3 regions of the Saccharothrix stipae genome follow, and region 2 is predicted to be linked to each of the others. Evidence: riboswitches for the same ligand, from Rfam matches in the RefSeq annotation. Region 2 holds a riboswitch; each other region holds the start of a gene.
The links. Region 2 has a riboswitch for cobalamin ahead of cobN (cobaltochelatase subunit CobN). Riboswitches for the same ligand answer to the same signal wherever they lie in the genome.
Positions count from the first base shown of each region.

Region 1: another riboswitch for cobalamin. It lies ahead of ACYVLT_RS05500 (CbtB domain-containing protein); the one in region 2 lies ahead of cobN (cobaltochelatase subunit CobN).
Region 3: another riboswitch for cobalamin. It lies ahead of ACYVLT_RS00550 (prenyltransferase/squalene oxidase repeat-containing protein); the one in region 2 lies ahead of cobN (cobaltochelatase subunit CobN).

Region 1 covers NZ_BAAGTN010000002.1:547,842-557,771, reverse strand. Annotated here, with positions in the region: gene ACYVLT_RS05535 (ABC transporter permease) at 1-273, shown strand, start outside; gene ACYVLT_RS05530 (ArsR/SmtB family transcription factor) at 318-875, shown strand; partial or broken gene ACYVLT_RS05525 (MFS transporter) at 872-2,047, shown strand; gene ACYVLT_RS05520 (MFS transporter) at 1,992-3,203, opposite strand; gene ACYVLT_RS05515 (PAC2 family protein) at 3,200-4,096, opposite strand; gene ACYVLT_RS05510 (HAD family hydrolase) at 4,327-4,989, shown strand; gene ACYVLT_RS05505 (CbtA family protein) at 4,978-5,718, opposite strand; gene ACYVLT_RS05500 (CbtB domain-containing protein) at 5,729-5,932, opposite strand; cobalamin riboswitch at 5,964-6,147, opposite strand; gene ACYVLT_RS05495 ((2Fe-2S)-binding protein) at 6,202-6,852, opposite strand; gene ACYVLT_RS05490 (LysE family transporter) at 6,871-7,719, shown strand; gene ACYVLT_RS05485 (nucleotidyltransferase domain-containing protein) at 7,742-8,488, shown strand; gene ACYVLT_RS05480 (GNAT family N-acetyltransferase) at 8,490-9,665, opposite strand; gene ACYVLT_RS05475 (GNAT family N-acetyltransferase) at 9,748-9,930, shown strand, end outside.
Region 2 covers NZ_BAAGTN010000007.1:521,560-531,489, reverse strand. Annotated here, with positions in the region: gene cobN (cobaltochelatase subunit CobN) at 1-2,641, opposite strand, end outside; cobalamin riboswitch at 2,676-2,804, opposite strand; gene ACYVLT_RS15155 (hypothetical protein) at 2,816-3,865, shown strand; gene ACYVLT_RS15150 (precorrin-8X methylmutase) at 3,862-4,488, shown strand; gene ACYVLT_RS15145 (precorrin-2 C(20)-methyltransferase) at 4,485-5,945, shown strand; gene ACYVLT_RS15140 (cobalt-precorrin-6A reductase) at 5,920-6,627, opposite strand; gene ACYVLT_RS15135 (cobalt-precorrin-5B (C(1))-methyltransferase) at 6,648-7,706, shown strand; gene cobM (precorrin-4 C(11)-methyltransferase) at 7,712-8,455, opposite strand; gene cbiE (precorrin-6y C5,15-methyltransferase (decarboxylating) subunit CbiE) at 8,452-9,615, opposite strand; gene ACYVLT_RS15120 (pyridoxamine 5'-phosphate oxidase family protein) at 9,612-9,930, opposite strand, start outside.
Region 3 covers NZ_BAAGTN010000001.1:122,539-132,468, forward strand. Annotated here, with positions in the region: gene ACYVLT_RS00535 (ABC transporter ATP-binding protein) at 596-2,197, opposite strand; gene ACYVLT_RS00540 (CbiQ family ECF transporter T component) at 2,194-3,255, opposite strand; gene ACYVLT_RS00545 (hypothetical protein) at 3,252-4,067, opposite strand; gene ACYVLT_RS00550 (prenyltransferase/squalene oxidase repeat-containing protein) at 4,064-5,368, opposite strand; cobalamin riboswitch at 5,454-5,590, opposite strand; gene ACYVLT_RS00555 (cytochrome P450) at 5,669-6,928, shown strand; gene ACYVLT_RS00560 (S8 family peptidase) at 7,299-8,480, shown strand; gene ACYVLT_RS00565 (hypothetical protein) at 8,833-9,033, shown strand; gene ACYVLT_RS00570 (SDR family NAD(P)-dependent oxidoreductase) at 9,034-9,930, opposite strand, start outside.

The DNA.
Region 1 (9,930 bases), on a different contig from region 2:
GTCGCGGGCCTCGCGCTGGCGCTGTTCGCGCTGGTGCCGAAGCTGTCGTCGGCGAGCTGGGCGGTGATCGTGGTGTTCCTCGTGCTCGGCCAGCTGGGGCCGCTGCTCCAGCTCGACCAGTGGGCGATGGACCTCTCGCCGTTCACGCACATCCCGAAGGTGCCCGGGGCGGAGGTGACCGCCACGCCGTTGCTCTGGCTGACGGCGGTCGCGGCGGCGCTGGTCGTCCTCGGGTTCGTCGGTTTCCGGCGGCGGGACGTCGGCCAGATCTGAAAGAACACTTTCGAAAGAGCTCTTTCAGGTCTACCGTCGGGGTCATGGACCTCCCAGGGCCCCGACGGGTCACCGATGTCGACGCGCTCAAGGCGCTGGCGCACCCGCTGCGCGTGTCGTTGTTGCACCACCTGCTGGCGGTCGGCCCGCGCACGGCGAGCGAGTGCGCCGAGGCGGTCGGGTCGACCGCCTCCAACTGCAGCTGGCACCTGCGGCAGCTGGCCAAGTCCGGGTTCGTCGAGCGGGTCGAGGCGGGCGACGCGCGGGAACGGCCGTGGCGGGCCACCTCGGTGGGCTACGACGTCGGCGCGTTCGCCGACGACCCGGAGGTCCGCACCCAGCAGGACGCCCTGCTCGCGTTGAGCCTCAACGAGGACAACCGGCTGGTGCAGCGGTTCCTGGACCGGCAGCACGAACTGCCGCGCGAGTGGCTGGCGGCCTCCGCGATGCACGGCTACACGGTCAACGTGACCGCCGAGGAGCTTGGCGGCCTGCTCGGCATGATCGACGACATCCTGCGCCCGTACCTCGTGCCGGTGCGCCAGGACGTGCCCGAGGGCGCGCTGCCCGCGCACGTCGGCATCCGGGCGTTCCCGCGATGACCGGCCGGTTGTCGTCGGGCCCGCTGGGGCGGCCCGCGTTCCGCCGGCTGTGGATCGCGGGGTTCGTCTCCGAGATCGGCGACTGGGTGCTGCTGGTCGCGCTGCCGGTGTACGTGTACCAGCGCACCGGCTCCGCGGCGGCGACCGCGACGACGTTCGTGGTGGCGCTGCTGCCGAGCCTCGCGCTGTCGCCGCTGGCCGGGGTGCTGGCCGACCGCTTCGACCGGCGCAGGCTGATGCTGCTGGTCAGCCTCGCGCAGGCGGTCACCCTGCTGCCGCTGCTCACCGGCGACCTGGTGCTGGTGAACGTGGTGACGGCGGTGCAGGCTGGCCTGGCGGCGTTGTTCGAACCGGCCAAGAACGCGCTGCTGCCGACGCTCGTGCCGCGCGAGCAGGTGGCGGCGGCCAACGGGCTGGTCGCGGTGAACGGCAACCTGGCCCGGCTGGTCGGCGCGTCGCTGGGCGGTCTGCTGCTCGGCTACACCGGGCTGCCGGGCGTGGTGCTGGCCGACGTGGCGTCGTTCCTGCTCGCGGCGACCCTGCTGGCGGCGCTCGGCACCCGCGACCCGGTGCGTGCGGCGGGCAACCCCGCGTGGCGGGCCTGGCTGGACGGCCTGCGCGAGATCCGGGGCCCGTTGCGGCCGATGGTCGCCGTGGTCGCGCTCATGTCGACCGCCCAGGGCTTGTTCGTGGTGCTGTTCGTGGTGTTCGTGACCGAGCGGCTCGGTGGGGGAGCGGCGGAGGTGGGGCTGCTGCGCGGCGTGCAGGCGGTCGGCGGGCTGCTCGGTGGCCTGCTGGTCGGCGTGCTGGTGCGCGGGCTCGCACCCGGCAGGCTCCTGGGCGTGTCGCTGGTCGGCTTCGCCGCGATCGCCGCGCTCGGCTGGAACGGGCCGCACGTCACCACCGCGCTGGTCTACTACCTGGCAGCGTTCGTCGCGGTGGGCGTGCCGGGCGTGATCGCGGGCGCCGGGATGATGTCGGTGCTCCAGCTGCACTCCGCCGACGAGGTCCGCGGCCGGGTGCTGGCCACGTTCGTCAGCCTCTACGACGGCGGTCAGGCGCTCGGCATGGTGCTGGCCGGTGCCCTGACGCCCGTGCTCGGCCTGTCCACCCTGCTCAACGCCCAGGCCGGGCTCTACCTGGCGGCCGGGGTGCTGGCGCTGGCGACCCTGGACCCCCGCGTGCCGACCGACCGCGGTGCAGCAGCAGCACGGGAGGCACGGCCGACACCAGCGCGGCGGGCACGAGGAACGCGCTGACCGGGTCGGCGTGGTAGAGCGGCACGAACGCCACCGGCGACACCGCCGCGCCCAGGAACCGCAACGACTGCACCACCGACACCGACCCACCCCGGTTGCCGCCGTCCGCCGACAGCACCAGGGCGTTCAACCCCACCGTCACCGCCTGGCTGGTCGCACCGGCCGCCGCCCACAGCACCCCCACCGCCACCACCGACGGCAGCACGCCGACCCCCGCCAGCAGCGCACCGCCGACCGCCGCACCGGCCACCGCGCACCGCCGCGCGCCGAACCGGTCGATCGACCACCCGGTGAGCCGCGCGGTGCAGATCGCGACCAGGCCGAAGCCGGTCAGCACCGACCCGCGCTGCCCCGCGCCCAGCCCGAACGAGTCACCCAGCCGCAGCGCCACCAGGAACGACAACCCGCCCAGGCAACCCCAGGCCACGAACCCGGCGGCGGCCAACCACGGCGTCCGGCCACGCCACGCGCCGCGCAGACGTGGTCGCTCGCCCCCGCGCGGCGGATCGGCGGGCAAGCCGACCACCGCCAACGCACCGGCCACCACCGCCGCGCCCACGAACGCCCACCGCCACGACGCCTCCGCCGCCAACCCGCTCAGCAACGGCGCCATCGTCTGGCCCGCGGCCTGCATGGACGCGAACACGCCCAACGCCCGCCCCAACCGGGCCTTCGGCGTCACCGCCGCGATCGCCGCCAGCAGCAGGGGAGTGGTGAACGCGTTCGCCGCCCCTTGCACGGCCCGTCCACCCAGCAGCACGGGAAACGACCACGACACCGCGCACAACACCGACGCCACCACGTACACGGCGTAGGCGACCCGCACGGTCCGCCGGGCGCCCCACCGTTCACCCAACGTGCCGGAGACCAGCATGAGCAGCGCGAACGGCACCAGGTACCAGGTCAACGAGGCCGCCGCCGACCCCGCCGGCACGCCGAAGTCGGCACCCACCTCGGGCAGCACCGACGACGTCATCGCGCCACCGAACGGCCCCAGGAACCCACCCGCGTACAACGCCGCCAACCGCACCCGGACCACCGGCCCGGCGGTCGGGCGCGGCCTGCTCACATCCCGGTCGGCCCGCGGCCCGGACCGCGCCCGCGCCGCCGCAGGTACCGCTCGAACTCCGCCGCGATGGCGTCACCGCTGGCCTCGGTGATCTGGATCTCCGCGTCCCCGCGCTCCTCCAGCGCCCGCACGTAGTTGCGCACGTCCTCGTCCTCGTCGGCCATCTCGCTGACCGTGCGCTCCCACTCCTCGGCCTGCTCCGGCAGCGCGCCCAGCGGCACCTCGACGTCCAGCACCTCCTCCACCCGGTGCAGCAGCGCCAACGTCGCCTTCGGCGAGGGCGGCTGGGAGACGTAGTGCGGCACCGCGGCCCAGAACGAGATCGCCGGCACCCCCGCCTGCACGCACAGGTCCTGGAACACGCCGACGATGCCGGTCGGCCCCTCGTACCGGGACCGCTCCAACCCGTACTTCGCCGCCGCCGCCTCGTCGTACGCCGTGCCCGTCACCGGCACCGGCCGGGTGTGCGGGGTGTCCATCAGCAACGCGCCCAGCGTGACCACGGTGGTCACGCCCAGGTTCTCGATGTGGCCCAGCAGCTCGGCGGCGAACTTCCGCCACCGCATGTTCGGCTCGATCCCGTGCACCAGCACCACGTCCGTGGAGGACCCCGGCGGGCGGCAGACCGACAACCGGGTCGTCGGGAATTCAACCCGTCGGGTGACGCCGTCCACCATGCGGACTGTGGGTCGCGTCACCTGGAAGTCGTAGTAGTCGTCCGGATCGATCTCCGCCAACGGCGTCGCGTCCCACGTGAGTTGCAGGTGTTCGATCGCCGTGCTGGCGGCGTCGCCTGCATCGTTCCAACCCTCGAACGCGGCAACCATGATCGGGTTGGTGAGCGGTTCGCTGGGGTCGAAGGGGGTCTGGGCGGCCTGGTCCGGATCGGTCACGCGGCCAGACTACGACCACCGCCGCACACCCGACGCCGTAGGCTTGGCGCATGTCGGTTCGTGTCACGCCGCCTCACCTCGGCGCGCCCGCCGACCGCGCGCCCGTCGCGGACGGCGCGATGGGCACGACGCTGCTGGCCGCCGACCCGACCCCGCACGACTGCGCAGGTCATGGGCGTCGTCACGAGGTCTTGCCGACCACCACGCGGGTGATCACGGAAAAGGTGCACATGACGGTCGAGGCTGTGCTGTGGGACATGGACGGCACGCTGCTGGACTCCGAGAAGCTGTGGGACATCCCGCTCAACGAGTTCGTGGAGAAGCTGGGCGGCACGCTCTCGCTCGCGACCCGGCACGCCCTGGTGGGCTCCAGCACGGCCCGGACCATGCGCCTGCTGTTCGCCGAGGCGGGTGTCGAACCGACCGACGAGGACCTCGCCGACGGTGCGGCGTGGATCAGCCGGCGCACCGAGGAGCTGTTCCGGGCCGGCCTGCCCTGGCGTCCCGGCGCGGCCGGGGCGTTGCGCGCGGTCCGCGACTCGGGTGTGCCGATGGCGCTGGTCACCTCCACCGAACGGCGGCTGACCGAGGTCGCGCTGGACACCATCGGCCGCGACCTGTTCGACGTCACGGTGTGCGGTGACGAGGTGGACCGCCGCAACAAGCCGCTGCCCGACCCGTACCTCAAGGCCGCACGACTGCTGGGCGTGGACCCCACCAGGTGCGTCGCGGTCGAGGACTCGCCGACCGGGGCGAGCTCCGCCGCGGCCGCCGGCTGCACGGTGCTGGTGGTGCCGTGCGACGTGCCGGTCGAGCAGGGCGAGCGCCGCGTGTTCCGCGACTCCCTGGTGGGCGTCACGCTGGAGACGCTCGCCCCGCTGCTAGACCGCTGACCCCTGCTCGGCCCGACGCGTGGCGGGGTCGACCAGCAGGCCGAACACCACACCGAGACCCAGCCACAGCGTCGCCGTCTCGGCGAGCGAGGCCACCCGGAAGTCCCACAGCACGCCGGCCGGCACGTCGGCGGGCACGACGTCCGGTGTCGCCGGGAACGCCACCAGCAGCACGACCACCGCCGCCACCACGGCCCCCGCCACCGCGGTCCAGCGCACCGGACCGCTCAGGTGGCCCAGCCGGGACGCCAGGTAGCCCGCCCCGAACGCGACCAGCAACCCGGCCGCGATCAACCCCAGGTAGAGCACCGTGCGGTACTCCACCGTGTGCGGATCACCGACCCCGGGCGGGTTGGCCGGGTACTTCACCGCGGGCAGCAACGCCGCCGCGCCGAACGCCGCCGCCGACAGCGCCACCGCCCGGACGAACGGCGCCTTGGTCGCGAACCAACGCCGCGACACCGCGTACGCGGTGGCGAACAGCGCGCCGACGGCGACGCCCACCACCACGGCGGCGAGCACACCGCCGACCACCTGCGTGCCTCGGCTGAACAACTCGCCGTGCTCGTGATCCGAGCCCGGCGCCGCGGGACGTGCCCGTTCCACGGCCAGTGCCGCCCGGATCGGCGCCTCGACCACGAGCACGCCGACCAGGCCCGCGAGCAGCCCGGACACCGCGCCCGCGCCGACACCGCGCAGCAGCAACCCCTGGTAGGTGGGTGTTTTCACGTCGCCGCGCCTAGTGGCACGGAACGCCGAGCGCGTGCCGCCCGTCGTGGAAGAACTCGTGCACGGTCTCGGCGGCGTGGCCGAGCGCGATGCCGTTCTCCTGCAGGACCAGCCACGTCACGGTCAACGCGACCAGTGCGACGGCGTAGGCCCACCTGGGAACGGGGGTGACCCGGGGATCGGTGAGAGCAGGGGTGTGCGCGGGGCTCGTCATGACGGCCTCCTCCATACCTCGTGGAAGGTCAACAACAACTCGTGCCGCAGCCGGTCTCCTGACTCCCGGATCGACGCCGTCCCCGCGTCTTCCCAGCCGCTCCACGCGGCCAGTGACGTTCTCGGCGGGTTGGCTCCCCGGTCACAGTGGCGAGGACCGCGCCGGATTCACACCGGCTTCCCGTCCACTGCGGCGCTGCGAACCGTAGATGTCGATCGTGGGCTGGCACAACCGACCAGACGAGTTGTCGTGTTCCTCACGTGCGCCGGTCAGCGCCGCGGCAACGGGCAGTCACCGCAGGTGCCGCCGCCGTCGAGCCGGTAGTACAGGCAGCAGCTGCGCCGCCGGAACACCACCTCGCCGGGGAACGGGATGAACTCGCCCGTGCCCTTGAGCGGCGGGTCGGCGAACAGCTCGTCGGCCAACCCGGAGCAGTCGATCCCGCCGCGGTGGACCGCGCGCAACGCGCCCGCCATGGACGACCCCGCGTTGCCCCACAGCAGGCCGCGCGCCACCGGCGTGACCGCGTGCACCGCCTCCACCACCGGCGCCAGCGACTCGGCCACGCCGATGCCCGCGAGCGGGTCCTTGAGCCGGACCTGGAGACCGTCGGGGCGGTAGCGCCACCACAGGTTGGCGGGCCGGATGTCCGGCGCGACCCCGTCGACCGCGCGTGCGGCGACCACCGGGCTCAGCAGCCGAGCGGTGTAGCCGAGGAAGAACAGCGACGCGGCGACCCGCCGTTCACCGGTGCGGTACCGGTCGCCGATCCGGTCGAGGGCGTCGGGCAGCTCCGGGCCGTCGAGCAGCCGCGCGCCGTCGTGCCAGGTGTCGTCGGGCCGGCCGACGTCCAGGGCGAAGAACGGGCTGAGGCCGCGGATCTGCCGCAGGGTGGTCAGGACTCGGGCGAACTCGGACACGTGACCTAGTCTGCCGCCGTGGACGCACTGGGGTTGGGACTGGCCCTCGGCCTGGCCGCGAGCATCAGCCCCGGGCCGCTGTTGGTGCTGGTGGTGACGTCGGCGCTGCGCTCGGGTTGGCGGGCGGGCGCGCTGACCGCTTGCGCGCCGCTGCTGTCGGACGCCGTGGTGGTCGCCGTGACGCTGCTCCTGCTGGACCGCCTGCCCGCGCGGGCGCTGGGCGTGCTCGGGGTCGTGGGCGCGGTGTTCGTGTTGTGGAGCGGCGTGCAGACGGTCCGGGAGGCGCGGTCGGCAACCCTGACCGCCGGCTCCGCGACCGGCGGCTCCGCCGGCACCGCCGGACCGGTGGACGCCGTCCGCCCCGCCAACGCCGCCGGACCTGCCGATCCCGCCCGACCTGCCGCCGCCGACCGCCCTGTCGATACCGGCGGACCTGCCGATTCGCCCGCTGCCGGCGAGCCCGCTGCCGATGAGACCGTTGTGCCGCAGGAAGGCCGTGCTTCGCAGCCGTCCCCGCCCAGGGGACCCCTGTTTTCGATTCTACCGACGGGGTCCGACAAAACCGGTTCGCGTGCGCTCCGCCGAGCGGTCCTGGTGAACGTGCTCAGCCCGCACCCGTGGCTCGCCTGGGCGACCGCGCTCGGTCCGTTGACCATCACCACCTGGCGCGCGTCGCCCGCCGCCGGTGCGGCGCTGCTGATCGGGTTCTACCTGACCCTCGTCGGCGGCAAGCTGGTGATCGCCCTCCTGGTCGCCCGCGGCCGCCGACGCCTCGGTGACACCGGTTACCGGCGCGCCCTCACCGGCGCCGGCGCGGTGCTCGTGCTCGCCGGCGTGGTGATGGGGGTCGAGTTCGCGTCCCCCTGAACGCCCGGAGATCGTGGTGCCCATGACCGACGAAGCGTTCCTCGACCACGTCGCCGACCGGTTGGCGGCCCTGCCCGCCGTGCACGCGGTCGCCCTCGGCGGCTCACGTGCCCAAGGCGCCCACACCCCGGATAGCGACTGGGACCTCGCCGTCTACTACCGGGGCGACTTCGACCCGGCCGACCTGCGCGCGGTCGGCTGGCCCGGCGAGGTCTCCGAGGTCGGCGGTTGGGGCGGCGGCGTCTTCAACGGCGGCGCCTGGCTCACCGTCGACGGCCGGCGGGTGGACGTCCACTACCGCGACCTCGACGTGGTCGAGCACGAACTGGCCGAGGCCGAGCAGGGCCGCTTCCACTGGGAGCCGCTGATGTTCCACCTCGCCGGCATCCCCAGTTACCTGGTCGTGGGCGAGCTCGCACTGAACCGGGTGCTGCGCGGCGACCTGCCCCGCCCGGCCTACCCGGAGGCGCTGCGGGCGGCGGCACCGCCGGTGTGGCACGAGAGGGCGGCCCTCACCCTGGGCTACGCCCGCACCGCCCACGCCCCGAACGGCCGGCTGGTCGAAGTCGCGGGAGCCCTGGCAACCGCCGCGTTGCAGACCGCACACGCCGTGCTCGCCGCACGTGGTCACTGGACGACGAACGAGAAGCGGCTGTTGCAGGAGGCCGGGCTGCGCGGTGTCGACGCCGTCGTGGCAGGGCTGCGGCCGGAGCCCGAGGCGTTGGCACGGGCGATCGCCGAGGCGGAGCGGCTGTTCCGGGCGGCCTGACCTACGGCAGGTAGAACGTCATCAGGTCGCCGCGCACCGGCGGGAACAGGGTGTGCATCAGGTCGGCGTTCGGACCCGGGTACACGTCCGGGTGACGCGTGGTCAGGCCCCGCAAACCGTGCGGCCCGAACAGCAGCGACGCCAGCAGGTCGGGCGCCACGCCCGCGCCGCCCGCCGCGCCCGGCGCCTGCATCGTCCCGCCCGGCACGACCGACCCGACCTCGCCCGCCTTGAACGGCAGCCGCACGTGCGACTCGTAGAACGAGACGACCGCCTCGCCCTCCCGGTCGGCGAAACCGCCGTCCACCAACCGCCGGCCGAACACCGGCCGCAGGTGCTCCAGCAACGCGACGGGATCGCCGATCCGCACGTAGTACGAGTTCGCCTCCTCCGCCGCGGGCCCCAGGAACGGCTCCAGCGCCTCGCCCGCGACGGTGCCCGGCCGCTCGGTCAGCTCGGTGGCCCCGGTCAACGCGAGCAGCGCGTGCGCCGCCGCCTCGTCCACGGCCGCCACCTCGCACAGCCGAACGCCCTCCTCCGGCGGGGTGGTGCGACCGGTGGCGACCGGCACGCCGTCCCGTTCCACCAGCCACTCCGTGCTGCCGTCACGGGCCACCAACCACCGCCACAGACCGGGGGAGTGCGGCATCCGCAAGTCGGCCCGCGCCTGCTCGGCGTCCTGCAGGCGGGCCATCGTCGGGATGTCGTCGGTGGTGGCCTCGCGCAGCGCGTGCCCGCCGGCGTCGGGACGCCCCGTGACCGGTCGGGTGGCCGAGATCGGGATCGCGTAGGTGTAGCCGAACCGGCGGTAGAAGTAGGGGATGCCGAGCATCACGTTCACCAGCTGGCCGCGTGCGACGGACCGTTCGTGGGCCCAACCCATGAGCGCCCGCACCAGCCCCCGGCCCTCGTAGGCGCGGTCGGTGGCGACCAGTTCCACCTGGCCCGCCGGGATCTCCACCCCGTCGAGCACCAGCGTCTCGTCCAGCAGGGTCGCGGTGGACACGACCTTGTCGCCGTCCACGACGACCGCGCACGCCTCCCAGCCCGCGTCTGGGTCCTCGACCACCAGTCGGTGGTCGACCGCGTCCGCCGGTTCGCCCCGCTCGACCAGCAGCGCGCCGATCTGGTCGAGGTCTTCCGGGCGCGCGGCCCGCAGCACCAACCCCTCGGTCATCGGTGCAGTGTGTCGGCGCGCCCGCGGTGGCGCCATCGGATTTTCGGTGGCGGTCGCGGGCCCGCCCACGCAGAATCCGCGCATGCCGTGGCTTCCCGCTGACTTCGCCCACCCGACCCGCGTGCCGCTCGACGGCGAACACCACCTCCGGCCGATTCGCGAGTCCGATGTGGACATCGACTACCCGGCCGTGATGGGTTCGCGGGAACGGCTGTGGTCGCGGTACGGGGAGAAGTGGGGTTGGCCGCCCGCGGACATGACCCAC
Region 2 (9,930 bases):
GGATCACCTCAAGACCGACGACCCGCCGGGACTGGTCGTCCCACCGGGGCCGCACGCCCAGCAGGGCGAGCACCTCGGCGACGTCGTCACCGGCCGTGCGCATGGCGCTGGTGCCCCAGACCGACAGGCCGACCGACGGCGGCCACTCCCCCGTCTCCGACCGGTAGCGCTCCAGCAGCGAGTCGGCCATGGCCTGGCCGGTCTCCCAGGCCAGCCGGGACGGCACCGCCTTGGGGTCGACCGAGTAGAAGTTGCGGCCCGTCGGCAGCACGTTGACCAGGCCGCGCAGCGGCGAGCCGCTCGGACCGGCCGGGACGTAGCCGCCGTCGAGGGCGTGCAGGACGTTGGTCAGCTCGTCCGTGGTGCGCGCCAGCCGGGGCACGACCTCCAGCGCGGCGAACTCCAGGACCCGCGCGACGTCCTCGACGTCGGTGAGGGTCCGGGCCGCGTTCACATCCCAATTGGCGTCTTCCATGGCTTGGACGAGCGCGCGGGCCTGGTGTTCGACGCGGTCGGTGGCGGTCCGGTCGTTGGCGCTTTCCGCCAGGCCGAGCGCCTCGCGCAGGCCGGGCAGCGCCGCGACCTGGCCCGCCCACATCTGCTTGGCCTGCAGGATCGACAGCACGAGGTTGACCCTGGTCTCGCCGGTGGGCGCCGCGCCCAGGACGTGCAGGCCGTCGCGGATCTGGACGTCCTTGACCTCGCACAACCAGCCGTCGACGTGCAGGATCAGCTCGTCGAACTCGGCGTCGTGCGGCCGGTCGTCCAAGCCGAGGTCGTGGTCGAGCTTCGCGGCCTGGATGAGGGTCCAGATCTGCGCCCGGATGGCCGGCAGCTTGGCCGGGTCCATGGCGGCGATGTTGCCGTGCTCGTCCAGCAGCTGCTCCAGCCGGGCGATGTCGCCGTAGCTGTCGGCCCTGGCCATCGGCGGCACCAGGTGGTCAACCAGGGTGGCGTGCGCCCGCCGCTTGGCCTGGGTGCCCTCGCCCGGGTCGTTGACCAGGAACGGGTAGATCAGCGGCAGGTCGCCCAGGGCGGCGTCCGGGCCGCAGCCCGCCGACATGCCGACGGTCTTGCCGGGCAGCCACTCCAGGTTGCCGTGCTTGCCGACGTGCACCACGGCGTCGGCGCCGAACTCGTCCTCCAGCCAGCGGTAGGCGGCCAGGTAGTGGTGGCTGGGCGGCAGGTCGGGGTCGTGGTAGATGGCGATCGGGTTCTCGCCGAAGCCGCGCGGCGGCTGGACCATGACCACGACGTTGCCCGAGCGCAGGGCGGCCAGGACGATCTCGCCGTCGGAGTCCTTCGACCGGTCCACGAACAGCTCACCGGGAGCTTCGCCCCAGTGCTGCTCCATCTCCCGCCGGGTGTCCGCCGGGAGCGTCGCGTACCACTCCCGATAGCGGGCGGCGGGGAGCCGGACCGGGTTGCCCTGGAGCTGCTCCTCGGTCAACCAGTCGGCGTCCTGGCCGCCGGCCGCGATGAGGGCGTGGATCAACGCGTCGCCGTCGAGGTCCGCCACCCCGGGCAGCTCGTCGCCGATGTCGTAGCCGTGGCCCTCCATCGCGGTGAGCAACCGGACCACGCTGGCCGGCGTGTCCAGCCCGACCGCGTTGCCGATGCGGGAGTGCTTGGTCGGGTACGCCGAGAGCATCACCGCGATCCGTCGTTCGGCCGGCGGGATGTGCCGCAGCCTGCCGTGGCGGACCGCGATGCCCGCGACCCGCGAGGCCCGCTCCTCGTCGGCGACGTAGACGGTGAGGCCGTCCTCGTCGACCTCCTTGAACGAGAACGGCACGGTGATGATCCGGCCGTCGAACTCCGGGATCGCCACCTGGGTCGCGGTGTCCAAAGGGGACAGTCCGTCGTCGTTCTCGTCCCACGCGGCACGGCTGCCGGTCAGGCACAGGGCCTGGAGGATCGGGACGTCCAGGGCCGCCAGCGCGCCCACGTCCCACGCGTCGTCGTCGCCACCGGCGGCCGCGGTGGCGGGCTTGGTGCCGCCCGCCGCCAGCACGGTGACCACCAGCGCGTCCGCCCGGCCGAGTTCGGCCAGCAGTTCCGGGTCCGCCGCGCGCAGCGAGGCGCAGTAGACCGGCAGCGGGCGGCCGCCCTTGGCCACGATCGCGTCGCACAACGCGTGCACGAACGCCGTGTTGCCGGCCACGTGGTGGGCCCGGTAGTACAGGACCGCGATGGTCGGCCCTTCGCCTGCCTGCTCCCGCTCCAGCAGGCCCCAGGTGGGCGTCGGCTCGGGCGGCGCGAAGCCGTGACCGGTGAGCAGCACGGTGTCGGACAGGAAGTGGTGCAGCTGGAGGAGGTTCGCCGCGCCGCCGTGCGCCAGGTACGCGTGCGCCTCCGCGCACACACCGCCCGGCACGGTCGACAGCTCCATCAGCGGCGCGTCGGGGTTCTGCTCACCGCCCAGCACCACCACCGGCAGACCCGAGGCGAGCAACCGGTCGAGGCCCTCCTCCCACATCCGGCGACCGCCGAGGATGCGCACGACCACCAGGTCGACGCCCTCCACCAGCGCCGTGAGGTCGTCCGCGGCGGTGCGGGCCGGGTTGGCCAGGCGGTAGTCCGCGCCACTGGCACGGGCGGACAGCAGGTCCGTGTCGGAGGTCGACAACAGCAGGATCACGTGCGGGCTCCATCCCTCGGGGGTCCTCGCCCCGGTCGTGGGGGACGGCGAGCGGAGTTCCTGACTCCCGGGACGTGCCCGGTCACAGTGGCGGGACCGCGCCGGATTCACACCGGCTTCCTCCTGCTGCTTCGCCGTTCGGAGGTCACCCTAACGGCAGTTAGCATCCAGTCCATGCCCACGGCACCCCATGCGCCCTCCGCGACGGCCAACACGTCGGCAGGCCGAACCCACCCGGACGCCTGCCCCGGCGCCGTCGACGTGCACCGGGCCGCCGACGGCGGGTTGGCCCGGGTCCGGGTGCCCGGTGGCACGGTGAGCGCGGCGCAGGTCGACGTGCTGCGGACCGCCGCCCTCGAACTCGGTGACGGGTTCCTGGAGCTGACCTCGCGGGCGAACGTGCAGATCAGGGGCTTGGCGCCAGGGGCGGAGCACGAGCTGGGCGCCCGGCTGCGCGACGTCGGCCTGCTGCCCTCGCTGACCCACGAGCGGATGCGCAACATCGTCGCCGCGCCGTTGGAGGACAACCAGGCGTTGGTCGACGCGATCGACGCGGCGTTGCGCGCGGTGCCCGGGCTGGCGTCCCTGCCAGGGCGTTTCCTGGTCACGGTGGGTGGCGCGGTGAGCGGCCTGTCGGGCGACATCGGGCTCGTCGGCGACGCGTTGTTCCTGGCAGGACGGGATTGCGGGCTCCGCGTGACCGATCCAGTGGACGCCGTGGTGACCGCCGCACGCCTGTTCGGCGAGATCCGCGGCGACGCCTGGCGGCTGTCCGAAGTGGACGGCGGTGTGCGGAAGATCACCGAGGCGCTGGGCGTTCCGGGTGACGCCCGGGTCGAGCCGACTGTGATGCCCGTCGCACCGGGCGTGCACGGTTCGGTGATCGTGGCGGGCGTGCCGTTGGGGCGTTGGGACGCGCGGCTGCTCGCCGGCGTGCCGGTGCGGCTCACGCCGTGGCGGAGCGTGGTGCTGCCCGCCGGGAGCGATACCAGCGGCCTGTTCACGTCGCCGGACTCGCGGTGGCACGGGGTGAGCGCGTGCACCGGGCGGCCGGGGTGCGCGAAGTCGTTGGCCGACGTGCGGGCCGACGCCACCCGGTGGGTCGACACCCGGACCGCGCCGGGTCGCGCGCACTGGTCCGGTTGCGCCCGCCGGTGCGGTCGGCCGGCGGGTGACGTGGTGGAGTTCGTCGCGACCGGCGACGGGTACGAGGAGATCAGGTGACCAGCTACGTCAAGGACGGCGCGGAGATCTACCGCCGTTCCTTCGCCACCATCCGCGCCGAGGCAGACCTGGCGCGGTTCCCGTCCGACGTGTCCCGGGTGGTGGTGCGGATGATCCACGCCTGCGGGATGGTCGACCTGGTCCCGGACGTCGACTTCTCGCCGCACGTGGTGCGTGACGCGCGGGCCGCGCTGCTGGCGGGGGCGCCGATCCTCTGCGACGCGCAGATGGTCGCGGCGGGGGTCACGCGCCGTCGGCTGCCCGCCGACAACGAGGTCGTGTGCACGTTGGGCGACCCGCGCGTGCCGGGGTTGGCGGCGGAGCTGGGCAACACGCGCAGCGCGGCGGCGTTGGAGCTGTGGCGCGACCGGCTGGACGGCGCGGTGGTGGCCATCGGCAACGCGCCGACCGCGTTGTTCCACCTGCTGGACATGATCGCGGCCGGCGCGCCCCGGCCGGCGGCCGTGCTCGGCGTGCCCGTCGGGTTCATCGGCGCGGCCGAGTCCAAGGATGCGTTGGCGGACAACGACTTGGGGCTGGAGTACCTGGTCGTGCGCGGTCGTCGGGGCGGCAGCGCCATGACCGCGGCGGCGCTCAACGCGATCGCGAGTGAGGAAGAATGACGGGCAAGCTGTACGGGGTCGGGGTGGGTCCGGGCGACCCGGAGCTGGTGACCGTCAAGGCGGCGCGGCTGATCGGCGAGGCGGACGTGGTCGTGTTCCACAGCGCGCGGCACGGGCGGAGCGTGGCGCGCCGGATCGCCGCGCCGTACCTGCGGGACGGTCAGGTCGAGGAGCAGCTGGTCTACCCCGTCACGACCGAGGACTCCGACGACTACCAGGGCGAGATCGACGCGTTCTACGAGGAGTGCGCGGCACGCTTGGCCGCGCACCTGGACGCGGGCCGCACGGTCGTGGTGCTGGCGGCGGGCGACCCGTTCTTCTACGGCTCCTACATGCACCTGCACAAGCGGTTGGCGCACCGGTACGAGGCCGAGGTCGTGCCCGGGGTGACGTCGGTGAGCGCGGGCGCGGCGGTGATCGGGCGACCGCTGGTGGAGCGCGACGAGGTGCTGACCGTGCTGCCGGGCACGTTGTCCGCGGACGCGCTGGTGGAGCACCTGGCCGGCGGCGACCCCGTGGCGATCATGAAGTTGGGCCGGACGTTCCCGCAGGTGCGCGAGGCGCTGGCGCGGGCGGGGCGGTTGGACGAGGCCTGGTACGTGGAGCGGGCCACGACCGGGGCGCAGCGGACCGCGCCGCTGTCCGAAGTGGACGCCGACGGCGTGCCGTACTTCTCGTTGGCGTTGTTGCCGAGCAAGCCCGCTCCCGCGCGTTCGGACGGCGAGGGCCGGGTCGTGGTGGTCGGTCTCGGTCCGGCCGGGCCGGAGTGGTTGACGCCGCAGGCCCGTCGGGCCTTGGCGGAGGCGGACGACCTGGTGGGGTACGTGACCTACCTGAACCGGGTGCCGGTCAACCCGCGGCAGCGGCGGCACGCCTCGGACAACAAGGTCGAGGCGGAACGGGCCGCGTTCGCGCTGGACCTGGCCAAGCGCGGGCGGCGGGTCGCGGTGGTGTCGTCCGGCGACCCGGGCGTGTTCGCGATGGCCAGCGCGGTGCTGGAGGTGGCGACCGAGGAGCAGTTCGCGGACGTGCCGGTGCGGGTGCTGCCGGGGTTGACCGCCGCGCACGCGGTGGCCAGCCGGGTCGGCGCGCCGTTGGGGCACGACTACTGCGTGGTGTCGCTGTCGGACCGGCTCAAGCCGTGGGAGGTGATCGAGGAGCGGTTGGCGGCGGCGGCCGCGGCCGATCTGGTGCTGGCGATCTACAACCCGGCCTCGCGCAGCCGCACGTGGCAGGTGGACAAGGCGCGTGACCTGCTGCTGCGCCACCGCTCCCCGGACACGCCGGTGGTCGTCGGGCGTGATGTCGGCGGGCCGGAGGAGTCCGTCCGGGTGGTGCGGTTGGCCGACCTGGACGCGTCCGCCGTGGACATGCGGTGCCTGCTGCTGGTCGGCTCGTCCCAGACCACCGTCAGTGCGCGCGGCACCGTGTTCACCCCGCGCCGCTACCCCGGGTGAGCCAGTCGACCGCCTCGGCCACCGTCTCCACCAGCGGCGCGTCCGGCGGCGGTGGTCGGCGCACGACCACGACCGGGAGGCCGAGGTGACGTGCGGCGGTCAGCTTCGCCGCCGTCATCGGGCCACCGCTGTCCTTGGTGACGAGCACTTCGATCCGGTGTTCCCGCAGCAGCGCGAGTTCACCATCCACTGTGTACGGCCCCCGGTCGAGCAGGAGTTCCAGCCGGGGGTTCGGCGGATCGGGCGGGTCGACCGTGCGCGCGACACCGCCGGTGAACGCGGCCAGTTCGCGGCGTCCGGTGGTGATGAACGCCCGGCGCCCGGCCACGAGTTCGGCGGCTTCCGCGACGGTGTCCACGTACCGCCAGGTTTCCTCGGGTGGCCAGCCGGGACGGCGCAGGACGAGGAACGGGGTGCCGGTCGCGGTGGTGGCGGCGAGGGCGTTCGCGGTGATGCGGTCGGCGAACGGGTGCGTGGCGTCCACGACCGCGTCGACGTGCTCGGCTCTGAGGTAGGCCACGAGCCCCTCCGCGCCGCCGAACCCGCCGATGCGGACCTCGCCCTCGGGCAGCTTCGGCTCGGCCACCCGGCCGGCCAGCGACGAGATCACCCGGAGGCCGGTGAGCGCGGCGGCCAGTTCGCGCGCCTCGCCCGTGCCACCCAGTACCAGCACGGTCTTCACGGCTGTTGCATCCTGTCGTCGTGAGCACGAACCTGCGCTTCGGCTGGACCACCGGTGCCTGCGCCACCGCCGCCACCACGGCGGCGTACACGGCGCTGCTCACCGGTGAGTTCCCCGACCCGGTGCGGATCGTGCTGCCGAAGGGTCAGACACCGTCGTTCGCGCTGGCCCGTGAATCGCTGTCGGAGGACCGGGCGTTCGCCGCGATCGTGAAGGACGCGGGCGACGACCCTGACGTCACGCACGGCGCGTTGGTCGGGTCCACCGTCCGGCACGGTGCGCCGGGCAGCGGGGTGGTGTTCGAGGCCGGTCCCGGCGTCGGCACGGTGACCAAACCCGGTCTGCCGCTGCAGGTGGGCGAACCCGCGATCAACCCCGTGCCGCGGCAGATGATGCGTGAGCACATCGCGCGGGTCGCCGCTGAGCACGGCGGCAGCGGCGACGTGGTCGTGTCGATCTCGGTCGAGCACGGCGCGGAGTTGGCCCGCAAGACCTGGAACCCCCGGTTGGGGATCCTGGGCGGGCTGTCGATCCTCGGCACGACGGGGATCGTGGTGCCGTACTCGTGCTCGGCGTGGATCGACAGCATCCGGCGCGGGATCGACGTGGCGCGTGCGCAGGGCTACCGGCACGTGGCCGGGTGCACCGGGAGCACGTCGGAGAAGGTCGCGGCGGCGGTGCACGGGCTGCCCGAGGACGCGTTGCTGGACATGGGCGACTTCGCCGGGGCCGTGCTGAAGTACCTGCGCCGCCACCCCGTGCCCCGGCTGACCGTCGCGGGCGGGATCGGCAAGCTGTCCAAGCTCGCCGACGGGCACCTGGACCTGCACTCCGGACGTTCGCAGGTCGACCTGGGTTTCCTGGCGTCCCTGGTGGACGACCCCGCCGTGGCGTCGGCGATCACCGAGGCCAACACCGCACTGGGTGCCTTGCAGGTGTGCCAGGCGGCCGGCGTGCCGCTGGGCGACCTGGTGGCCGTCCGCGCCAAGGCGACCGCGGACGACGTGCTGCGCGGCGCTCCCGTCACCGTGGACGTGATCGTGATCGACCGCGCGGGCACCGTCGTCGGCCGGGCCTGACACCGTCACGAGCGGCTGCGGGTGGTCGAGTAGAGGTGGCTGTCCGGGAAGCCCTCGGCGGCCAGGACCTTGCCCACCACGATGACGGCGGTCCGCTTCACGCCTGCGACCTGCACCTGGTCGGCGATGTCGGCGAGGGTGCCGCGCAGCACCAACTCGTCGTCACGGCTCGCGCGGGCGACCACCGCGACCGGGCAGTCCGCGCCGTAGTCCGGCAGCAGGTCCGCGACCACCTCCGCGATCCGCTGCACGGCCAGGTGCAGCACCAGGGTGGCCCCGGAACGCCCCAGGGTCGCCAGGTCCTCCCCCGGCGGCATGGGCGTGGCGCGGGCCGCCGTGCGGGTCAGGATGACCGTCTGCCCCACCCCCGGAACGGTCAGCTCGCGGTTCAGCGCGGCCGCGGCGGCGGCGAAGGCGGGCACACCCGGCGTCACGTCGTACGGGATGCCCAGCGCGTCCAGCCGGCGCATCTGCTCCGCCATCGCGCTGAACACCGACGGGTCGCCCGAGTGCAGCCGCGCCACCTGCCGCCCGGCCGCGTGCGCGGTGGCGAGCTCGGTCGTGATCTCGTCCAGGTCCAGGTTCGCGGTGTCCACCAGGCGGACGCCCGGCGGGCAGTGTTCGAGGACCTCGACCGGCACCAGCGCGCCCGCGTACAGGCAGACCGGTGACTCGGCGATGAGCCGCGCCGCCCGCAGGGTCAGCAGGTCGGGCGCGCCGGGTCCGGCGCCGATGAAGTGGACGGTCACGCGTTCTCCTCCGCACCGCTCTGTTTGGCGACTGCCCACGTGGTCACGGGCATCTGCGGTCGCCAGCCGGTGAACCCGCCGATCGCGGTCGCCCGGCTCACCTCGATCCGGCTCAGGTCGCCGCCCAGCCTGCCGTGCCACCGCGTCAGCACGGCCTCCGACTCCAGCGTGACGGCGTTGGCCACCAGCCGCCCGCCGGGCTTCAGGGCGTCCCAGCAGCGCTCGACCACGCCGTCGACGGTGAGGCCGCCACCGATGAACACCGCGTCGGGCGCCTCCAGGTCGAGCGCGCCGGGCGACGAGCCGACGACGACCTCGATGCCCGGCACGCCCAGCGCCGTCGCGTTGCGCGAGATGCGCGCGGCGCGCTCCGGGTGCCGCTCGACGGCGATCGCCCGGCAGCGCGGGTGGGTGCGGCACCACTCGACGGCGACGCTGCCCGCGCCCGCGCCGACGTCCCACAGCAGCTCACCGGGACGCGGGGCGAGCAGCGCCAACGTCACCGCGCGCACCTCCCGCTTGGTCAACTGCCCGTCGTGCTCGTAGGACTCGTCCGGCCGACCGGGCGTCAACGACGCGCCGCCCGCACCGCACTCCACCGCGAGCACGTGCAACGGGTCCGCGTCCTCCAGCGCGTGGTGGACCCGCTCCCCCGGCCCGCCGAGCTGCTCCAGCACGGTCAGCCGCGCGTCCGGAGCCAGCAGGGCGACCTCACGGGGGTCGCCACCGAGCACCAGCAGGCGCCGGCCGGGATGCAGGTGCGGCACGACGAGCGCGGCGGGCTTGCCGACCAGGCTCACCACGTCCACGTCGTCCAACGCCCACCCCAACCGCGCGCACGCCAGGGACGCCGACGACGGGTGCGGCACCACCCGGACCCGCTCGGCGCCCAGCAGCTTCACCAGGGTGGTGCCGATGCCGTGGAACAGGGGGTCGCCGCTGGCCAGCACCCCGACCCGGCGGCCCTCGTACCGCGCCAGCAGGCCGGGCAGGGCCGGCACCAGCGGTGACGGCCACGGCACCCGTTCGAAGGCGCCCGGGACCAGGTCGAGCTGCCGGGTGCTGCCCATCAGCACATCGCAGGCCGCGAGCTCGTGCCGCGAGGCGGGCGGCAGGCTGTCCCAGCCGTCGGCGCCGATGCCGACGACGGTGACGTTCACACCGTCCCCAGCACGCGGGTGACGGCGATCTCGATCACCACGCGTTCCGGGTTGGGCCGGGGCGTGCGGTAGCGGTCGGCGTAGCGCCGCACGGCGTCCTCGACCACCTCCGGCTCCTGGCGGACCACGGCGCGTCCCTCCAGCGTCGACCAACGACGTCCGTCCACTTGGCACACGGCCGCGGGTGCGCCCCGCTCGCCCGCGGCGAGGATCTGGCGGACCTTGTGCGAATTCCGCGACGTGATCACCCGGGCGGTGGCCGTCGCCACGTCCAGCGTGACGCCGACCGGCACGACGTGCGGCGTGCCGTCCGGG
Region 3 (9,930 bases), on a different contig from region 2:
TGGAAGGACAACGACGTGCTGCCCGCGCTCAACGCGAACGGCCAGAACGACAGGTTCAGCAGCAGCCCGTAGACCAGGGACGCGACGGCGCTGTACGCGGCGAGCGCCGCGAGTTCGGCCTTGCCCCGCAGCGAGGGCAGCAGCCCCGCGCCCAACGCCACCCACGCCGCGCCCAGCATCTGGTAGGGCAGCCACGGCCCGACGCCGCCGGTGAGCAGGGCGGACGCGAACAGCATGGTGTTGCCGAGCACGAACCCGAACCCCGGCCCGAACACCCGGCCGCCGAGCACGAGCAGGAAGAACACCGTCTCGACACCCGCCGTGCCCGCGCCGAGCGGCCGGATCGCCGCGCCCAGCGCGGACAGCACGCCCAGCATCGCCACCGCCTTCGCGTCCAACCCGCCCTCGCTGAGCTCGGCCAGCACCACGGCCAGCACGAGGGGCAGGAGCAGCGCGAACGTCCACGGCGCGGTCACGCCCTGCGCGATGGCGGCGTCGGGGGAGACCAGCAACGGCCACCCGAACGCGACCACGCTGATCGCCGCCGCCACGGCCAGGGCGAGCGTGGCGCGGGGCCGGACGCGGATCGGCCGGCTCACCGCGCCGCCAGGGCCGCGCGCACGTCCGCCACCGTCAGCCACGGCCGCGGCGCGAGCACCTTCGCCACCTGCGGCGAGAACACCGGGGACGCGGTGACCACCTCGGCGGTCGGGCCGTCGGCCACCACCTCGCCCTCGGCCAGCACGACCACCCGGCTCGCGTACTCGGCCACGAACTCCACGTCGTGCGTCGCCAGCACGATCGCGTGACCGTCGTCGGCGAGCGCGCGCAACGCCGCGGCCAACCGGGTCTTGGCCGGGTAGTCCAGGCCCCGGGTCGGCTCGTCCAGCAGCACCGCGCGCGGCGACGGGGTGAGCGCCACCGCCAGCACCAGCGCGAGCCGTTGCCCCTCGGACAGGTCACGCGGGTGCCGGTCGTCCGGGACGCCCGGCGCGAGCCGGTCCAGCAACTCCCGGCACGTGCCGCGAGGCCTGCCGGACTCGCGGTCGGACTGCGCGCACTCACCGCCGACCGTGTGCAGGTACAGCAGGTCACCGGGCTGCTGCGGGACCAGGCCGACGACCTCGCGGCGCGGACCGGGCTTGAGCGTCGCCGGGTCGACGCCGGCCACCGCGACCTCGCCGCCGGACCGCTTGCCGGTGCCCTGCACCGCCCACAGCAGGCTCGACTTGCCCGACCCGTTGCGCCCCATCACCGCTACCCGCTCACCCGCGCCGACGCTCAACGACACACCGCGCACCGCGTCCACAGTGGAATAGCGAACCCGCAGGTCGCGTACTCGCACCAACTCCGCGGAGGGTGACGAGGCCACCGAGGGTGGTTCGGCGAGGCGCTCGCGCAACGGGCCGGCCAGCCGCCGTGCGTCCCGGATCGACACCGGCACCGGTTCCCACCCGGCCAGCTGGCCCAGCCGCACCACGGGCGGCGCGACCGGCGCGTCCGCCAGCACCGGGCCGGGTTCGCCGGTGACCGGCGGCAGACCACCGCCGGGCAGCCAGACCACGCGGTCGGCGTACTGCGCGACCCGTTCCAGCCGGTGCTCGGCGATCACCACGGTCATGCCGAGGTCGTGCACCAGCCGGTGCAGCGCGGCCAGCACGTCCTCCGCCGCACCGGGGTCCAGCGCCGAGGTCGGTTCGTCCAGCACCAGCACCCGCGGGTGGGCGGTGAGGGCGGCGCCGACGGCCACCCGTTGCTGCTGCCCGCCGGACAGCGTCGCCAGCGGTCGGTGCCGCAGGTCGGCCAGGCCGAGCAGGTCCAACGTCTCCTCGACCCGCTTGCGCATCACCGGGTTCGGCAGCGCCAGCGACTCCATCGAGTACGCCAGCTCCTCCTCGACCGAGTCGGTGACGAAGCCGGACCTCGGGTCCTGCGCCACCATGCCGACCACGTCGGCCAGCTCGCGCGGCGGGTGGTCGCGGGTGTCGCGGCCGGCCACCACGACCCGGCCGGTGAGCGTGCCGCCGGTGAAGTGCGGCACCAGGCCGTTGACCGCGCGCAGCAGCGTCGACTTGCCCGATCCGGTGCGCCCGACCACCAGGCACAGCTCGCCCTCGGGCACGTGCAGGTCCACCCCGGCCAACACGGGCGCGGCGGCGTCGCGGTAGGTGACGGAGACGTTCTCGAACCGGATCACGCGTTCACCCTGTTCCTGACGATCACCACGGGTGCGAGCGCGCACAGCAGGCCGATCGCGGGCAGCAACGGCAGTCCGGGCGCGACCAGCGGCACCGTGTCCGGTGTCAGCGCGGTACCGCCGAGACCGTCCGGCGCCAGGAACGTCGCCAGCGTCGCGACCACGCCGGACGTGACGATCAGCAGCTCGCGCGGACCCCACCGGTCCGGTCGGTACCGGCTGCGCCGCACCCGCCGCGAGCCGGTCCACAGGCCCGCGATCGCCAGCACCGAGCCCGCAACCAGCGTCGGCGTCGCCACCGCGCCCGGCCCGCCGCCACCGAGCAGCCCGAACGCCCCGACGCACAGCCCGACCAGCCCGCCGAGCACCAGCACGCCGGTCACCACCCTGGTCCGCCCGGGCAACCCCGCCGTCCGGCCGTACCCGCGCGAGTCCATCGCCGCGGCCAACTCCAGGGACCGCTCGAACGCGTCCTCCAGCACCGGCACCATCAGCACCCGCATCGCCTTCACGCCGCGCACCGCGTCACCCCGCAACGCCCGGGCCCGGCGCACCGAGCGCGCGCTGGCCACCAGTTGCGGTGCCACCGTCAACGCCACCACCACCGCCACGCTCACCTCGTACAACGCGGCCGGCAACGACCGCAGCAGCCGCTTGGCGTTGGCCAGCGCGTTCGCCGCGCCCACGCAGCACAGCAACGTCGCCAGCTGAAGCCCTTGGTACAGCGCGAACGCGAGTCCTTCCGCGCTGACCGGTCCACCCAGCCGGATGCCCTTCGCCCACGCCGGCAACGGGATCTCGGGCAGCGTCACCAGCACCGTGGGCCCGCCGACCCCGCCGAGCAGCACGTGCAACACCATCCGGATGGCGATCACCACGAGGGCGAACTTGAGGAACACGCCGTAGGCGCTCGCCCACGGCGTGTCCTCGCGGCACGACACGGCCACGTACCCGGCGACCGCGATCACCAACGCCAGCAGCAGCGGGTTGGTGCTGCGGCTGGCGACGGCGGCCAGGCACAACGCCCACAGCCACCACGCGCCGGGGTGCAGCCTCACTCCGCCGCCTTGGCCCGTCGCCGCGCGGTCAGGATGCCCAGGCCCGCCAGCGCGGCGATCACCACGATCCCGATCACCAACCCGACCGTGCCGCCGGACGACGTGCCCGCCGTCGGCCGCACCGCCACCGCGGTCGGGCTCGACGAGCTCGTCGGGGAGGAGGCAGGGCTGGGAGTGGTGCTGCCCGTCGTCGCCTCGGCGGAGGACGGCGCGGTCGTCGTCGCCTCGGTCGTGGTCGGCGCGGCGGTCTCCGACTGCCGCGTGGGCTGCTGCGCCGGTTGACCGGGCTGGGGTTGCGGCGCCGGTGGCACGGGCCCGCCCGGCTCGGGCGCCGGAGGTTGCGGCGCGGGCTGGGTCGGCTTCGGCGCGGGCGCCGGTGGCGCGATGCCCGGCTGCTCACCCGCACCGAACGACCAGCCCTCGACGCTCCCCGGCGCGGGGTCGTGGGCGCTCGCGCTCGTGCCGCTGTAGACCCACGACCCGCCGGGTTGGCCGTGCCAGTAGCCCCAGTACGCCGTGGGCGGGGAGGTGTTGACGCACGGGTCGCTGCCGGGCTTGCCGTTGACCCGGCACACGAACCCCGGCTGCCGGGCCGCGAACGTGTAGCCGAACCCGGCGCCGCTCAGCGCGGCCGTGCCGGAGGCCGGATCACCCGGCGCGCAACCCGTCTGCACGCCGCCGCCCAGCGCGCGGAAGTCCACGACCACCGTGACGCCCGCGCAGTCCGCCGCCCGGGCGGTCACCGGTGCGTTCAGCAGCGCGAGCCCCATGACGGCCAACGCCGTCGGCACGCGCCGCCACCAGCTCGTCACCTGCGTGCGCCCGCATACCGCTTGCGTGCCAGCACGACCGCGAGCACACCGCCGACCAGCAGCAACGCGCCGATCCACAGCATCGGGCCGACGGCCGCGCCGGTCCGGGCCAGGGCGCCGCGGTTGGCCACCACGGCCACCACCGCGGTCGTGGTGGTCGTGCTGCCTGCGGTCGTCCCGGTGGTGGAGGAGGTGGTCGACGTGGCCGTCGTGGTGGCCGAAGTGGTCGACGTGGACGAACTCGGGGAGGTCGTGGTGGCCGAGCAGTCGAGCACCGGCGCGCCCGGTTCGCCGCCCTCGGCGGTCAGGTCCGCGAAGCCGACGCCGACCAGCCCGAGCACGCCCTGGGCGCTCGCGCGCAGCGACGTGGGCTGCGTGAACCCCGTCTTGTCGAACGCGATCGCACCCCGGTCGGCCGCCGCGGCCGTGCAACCGACCTGCAACGACCTCAGGAACTTCGCGGCCAGGTCCGCGGCGGCGGTGCGGCCGCCCGCGCGCAGCGCCTGCGCCGCGAGACCGGTGCTGTTGGCGTTGCCCTCGTCGGTCTTGCCCTCGTCGCGGAACCCGCCGCCGGGCTGCTGCACGCCGGTCAGCCAGTCCAGCGCCCTGCCCGCCTCGGCCGTCCGGTCGGCCGCGAGCAACGCCTGCGCGACCATCGCCGTGGCGTCCACGTGGGACGCGCAGGTCGCGGCCTCCAGGACCAGCGGGAACCCGCCGTCCGGGCACTGGGCGCCGACGAGGTAGTCGACGGCGGCCTTCGGCGCGCCCTGCCAGCGGTCCAGCGCGAGCACCGCGAAGGCCTGGGTGAAGCCGTTGGAGTAGTCGCCGTGCTGCGACTTGTCCTGGAACCGGCCGGACGGCGCCTGCAGCGCGGTGAGACCGGCGATCAGGTCGACGTCGCCGAAGTCGGTCGGGTCCTGGCCGCGCACCTGCGCCGCCAACGCCAGCTTGGCGTGCGCGCCCGCGTAGGACTGGTCGGGGTCGCCGAAGTGCAGGTAGTTGTCGATCACCGCGGGCTCGGCGACCCAGGCGGCGGCCCGGTCCGCGCTGTCGGACGCGACGCCGGCCGCGGTGAAGGCGAACAGTGCGTCCAGCGTGAGGCCCTGGTCGGGGTAGGGGACGCCCTCGAACACGTGCTCGAAGTGGTCGCCGTCGACGAGTTGCCGGGCGAGCCACCCGGCGGCGGCGTCGCTCACGTCGGTCGTCGGCACGGCCGGCGCCTCACCCCGGGCGGCGGGAGCCGACGCGAGCGCGGCGACGGCGGCGGTGGCGATGACGGCGGCGGTCCGTCTCAACGACATGGTCGGCCTTTCCGAGGCGTGGGCGGACCCCGGACAGCCGTGATCGACTTCCCCCGGGCTCCGACCCGTTGACCTCGACGGTGTCAGGAGCGTGGCACGCGCGACGGGTGTTCGGGCTCGTCCCGGGTGGGACCTACCGTTGCGGGTCAGCGCCGGATTTCGACCGGCTTCCCCCGTTTCACGCGCGATTGCCGATCGTCTGTCACGGGCCTTGGCGTGTCAATCCGCCTCTAGCGCGATGCTGCTCACCCCGGCGTGCGGTTACCGTCGGTCATTCGACCTGGGGAAGAGGGGTGTTCGATGACGACTCTGGCGTCCGTGCGCGACGGCTTGGTGGCGTGGGTCGCACGGCGTTCGGCGACGCGGTGGGTGTTGGGCAAGATCGGTTCGCGGGCGTTTGCGCTGCTCCCGGACCGTGCGCTGGTTCCGCTGAAGCGGGACGGGGTGGTGCCGGTCGCCGAGCTGGAGCGGATGCGGGAGGCCGGCGCGGTGCACCGGATCCCGGTGCCGTTCGGCCTGCGCGTGTGGTTGGTCACCGGGCAGGACGAGGCGAAGAAGGTGCTTTCCGACACAGGCGCGTTCAGCAACGACTACGCCCGGCTCGGCGCCGCGGTCGGTCGGGTCGAGCAGACGCCCGGCGGTCTCGGCTTCGCCGACGCGCCCGACCACACCCGGCTGCGCAAGCTGCTCACGCCGGAGTTCACCATGCGCAGGCTGTCGCGGCTGGTGCCGCGCATCGACGCGATCGTCACCGAGCGGCTGGACGCCATGGAGGCCGCCGACGGGCCGGTCGACCTGGTCGAGGAGTTCGCACTGCCGATCCCGTCGCTGACGATCTGCGAGCTGCTGGGCGTGCCCTATGAGGACCGCGACCGGTTCCAGGAGCTGGCGGCGGCGCGGTTCGACCTGTTCGGGGGAGCGGGGCAGGCCTTGGGCGCGATCTCCGAGTCGCTGTCCTACATGGAGGAGATCGTGCGCCGCGAGCGCCGGTCGCCGGGTGACGGGCTGATCGGTTCGATCATCCGCCAGCACGGCGACGACGTCAGCGACGTCGAGCTGGCCGGTCTGGCCGACGGCGTGCTGACCGGCGGGTTCGACACCACGGCGTCGATGCTCGCGTTGGGCGCGATCGTGCTGCTGAAGGACGAGGCCGCGCGTGCGGCGATGCGTGACGACGACGCGGCCGCCGCGCCGATGGTCGAGGAGCTGCTGCGGCACCTGAGCGTGGTGCAGGTGGCGTTCCCGCGCTTCGCCCGGCACCCGTTGCTGGTCGGCGACCAGCAGATCGAGGAGGGGGACGTGGTCGTGGTGTCGCTGTCGGCGGCCAACCGCGAGGAAGCGTCCGACTTCGACCCGAGCCGCTCGGCTTCGTCGCACCTGGCGTTCGGGCACGGCGCGCACCGCTGCGTGGGGGCGGAGCTGGCGCGGCTGGAGCTGCGTGCCGCGTACCCGGCCCTGCTGCGCCGGTTCCCCCGGCTGCGCCTGGCCGACGAGCGGCCCGCGTTCCGCACCGCGTCGATCGTCCACGGTGTCGACTCGCTGTTGGTGCACACGCGCTGAGCGTCGCACCGCGCTGAAGGTGGCATTGCGCTGAGCGTCGAACCGCGCTGAGCGTTGAACTCGGGTGCGCCGAACGTAGGACTCTCGCGTGCTGGACGTAGGACTCTCGCGAGAGTCCTACGTTCGGCGCCCGTGTGTCGCACTGGGCCGGTCGGCGTCCGGCTAGCGCCACCAGAGCGAACCGGGCGTTACCAGTTGTCCGTTATGTCCACCGAGCGTGACGGGCCGGGCGGCCGTTCGGCCGACCTCCGTTGACCATGGCATAACCGCTGGTCAGGCTGCTGGTCTGAATCACGGACGAGTGAGAAGTCGACTCCGTCAACCCTGCGTCGGAGCGCACTGGTCCGGGTTCACCCGAAGGAGCCGAACCGTGCGTCCTCTCCACCGAACACTCGCCGTCCTGGCCGCCGCGACCACCGTCGTGGGACTCACCACCGGTGCCGCCGCGGCCGAACCCCTGCACCAGGCGGACATCGTCATGGCGACGGCGTCCGCGACCGTCCACCCGGTCAAGGACTCCTACATCGTGCTGCTGAACCCGTCCGCGCGCAGCGGTGCGAGCGTGGCCGCGACGGCCGGTGTCACACCGACCCACGTCTGGAACGCCGCGCTCAACGGGTTCGCCGCCAAGCTCACCCCCGCGCAGCTGCGCAAGCTCAGCCGCGACCCGGCGGTCACCACGATCGAACAGGACGTGCTGGTCACCGACGCGCTCGACGCCACCCAGGCCAACCCGCCGTCGTGGGGCATCGACCGGGTCGACCAGCGCAACCTGCCGCTGTCCAACTCCTACACCTACGCCTACACCGGCGCGGGCGTCCACGCCTACATCATCGACACCGGCATCACGCCCGGCCACGCGGACTACGGCGGCCGGGCCACGTTCGACTACAACGGCTACGACACCAACAACACCGACTGCCACGGCCACGGCACGCACGTCGCCGGCACGATCGGCTCCGCCACCTACGGCATCGCCAAGGGCGTGCGGCTGCACGGCGTGAAGATGATGAGCTGCTCCGGCAGCGCCACCACCACCTCGGCGCTCAACGCGATCAACTGGGTGACGGCCAACCACACCAAGCCGGCCGTGGCGAACACGTCGTGGAACTTCACCGCGTCGGCCGGCCTGGAGACCGCGATCCGCAACATGATCGCCGCGGGCGTCTTCCTGGCCACCTCGGCGGGCAACACCGGCGGCAACTCGTGCGACCGGCTGCCGCGCAAGGTGGAGACGGCCAGCGTGGTGGCGTCCTCCACCAGCACCGACGCCCGGTCGTCCTCCTCCAGCACGGGCGCGTGCGTCGACATCTACGCCCCGGGCAACGCCATCGTCTCGACCGTGCGCACCGGCGGCTCGGGCACGATGAGCGGAACGTCGATGGCGACGCCGCACGTCGCGGGCGTGGCCGCGCTGTACAAGCAGCGGTTCGGCGACCAGCCGTCGGCCACCGTGCACAACTGGCTGAACTCCAGCGCCACGCCGAACGTCATCAGCGGCGGCGGCACCGGCGGCACGGTCAACCGGCTGCTGTTCACCAACGGCCTGTGACCGCCCCCGGCGCGCGGGGCCGCACCCCGCCCCGCGCGCCGGGCACCACCCGGTAACGGTGCGGCCGCGCGAGCGACGCGCACTCCTCACGATGACCGCGGCTTCCTGCGGGCCGCAGCAGCAGCCGTCGACTTCGACCGCGCGGCCCACGTTCGACCCGACGCCCGCCCCTGTGCGCCCGACACCCACGCCGGTCGGGACCTGGCCGGCTCTGCCGGAACCGACGTGCCGCCGGGCTTCGCCTCGGGCCTGCCCGGCACCGGCGGCGTCACCACAACACCCGGCAAGGTCGGCAACCGGCTCACCGCCGACCTGACCGGGCCCGATCTACCACCGGACCTACGACCACTCCGTGGAGGTCGAGGTCAACTTCATCCACCGCGTCGGCACGTGGGTCAAGGACTACGGCGCGCTCACCGGGTTGAGCATCCCGGTGCTCGCCGCGGCCGCGTGGAAGGCCGTGACCTGGCTTCGCAAGCGCAGGAAGGACGCCACCCCGCCGGCACCACGAGGACGAGGGCGATCGCGACATCTCGAACCACTGACCACGTGATCAGTCGCGTGGCGGTCCTCCGGCGTCCAGCACCGCCGAGAGGTGCCGAGCCACCGCGGCGACGTGCGGCGGGTCCACCATGGACAGGTGGTCGCCGGGCACCGGCACGACCTCCAGCACACCGCACGCGTCGGCCCACCCGAGGTCGTCGTCGTCCTGCCGGCGCAGGTAGCGCGAGTCGAGCACGGTGGTCAGCGTCTCCCGGTCGGTCGCCCGGTAGAACACCACCCGCCCCGGGAAGTGCCGCGGCGTGAAGCGCTCGGCGGCCCGCGCGTCCAGGTAGGACGTGCGCTGGTGCCGCAGCGCGCCCGCGCTGATGCCCAGGTCGGCCGCCACGAGCGCGGCCAGCACCGCGTCGACCTGACCGACGTCGTCCAGTTCCGCCAACGACTCCCACGGCAGCTCCACCGACGCCCCGTAGACCTCCTCGACGTGCCGGACGTACCGGGCGAACCGGTGTCGCACCAGGTCGGCGGGCGCGACGTCGGGAGCGGGCAGCGGGCGGACGGTGTCGATCATCACCACCAGGTCGACCTCGGCGCCCAGCAGGCACGCCACCTCGTGCGCCAGGCACCCGCCGAACGACCAGCCGCCCAGCACGTACGGCCCGGTCGGCTGCACCGACCGCACCAGCTCCACGTACCGCGCGGCCTTGCCCGGGATGTCCGGCACGTCGTCGATCCGCTCGTACCCGAAGCAGGGCCGGTCCTCCAACAGCTCCACCAACGGCTCGTACACGCTCGTCGGACCGCCCGCCGGGTGGAACAGGTGCAGCGGTCGCCGCGACCCGCCCGCGCGCAACACCCGCACCGGACCGCCCGCGTCCTCGAACGCCGCCCGCAGCCGTTCGGCCATCGCCTCCACGGTGGGCACGGTGAACAGCGAGTCGTCCGCCCC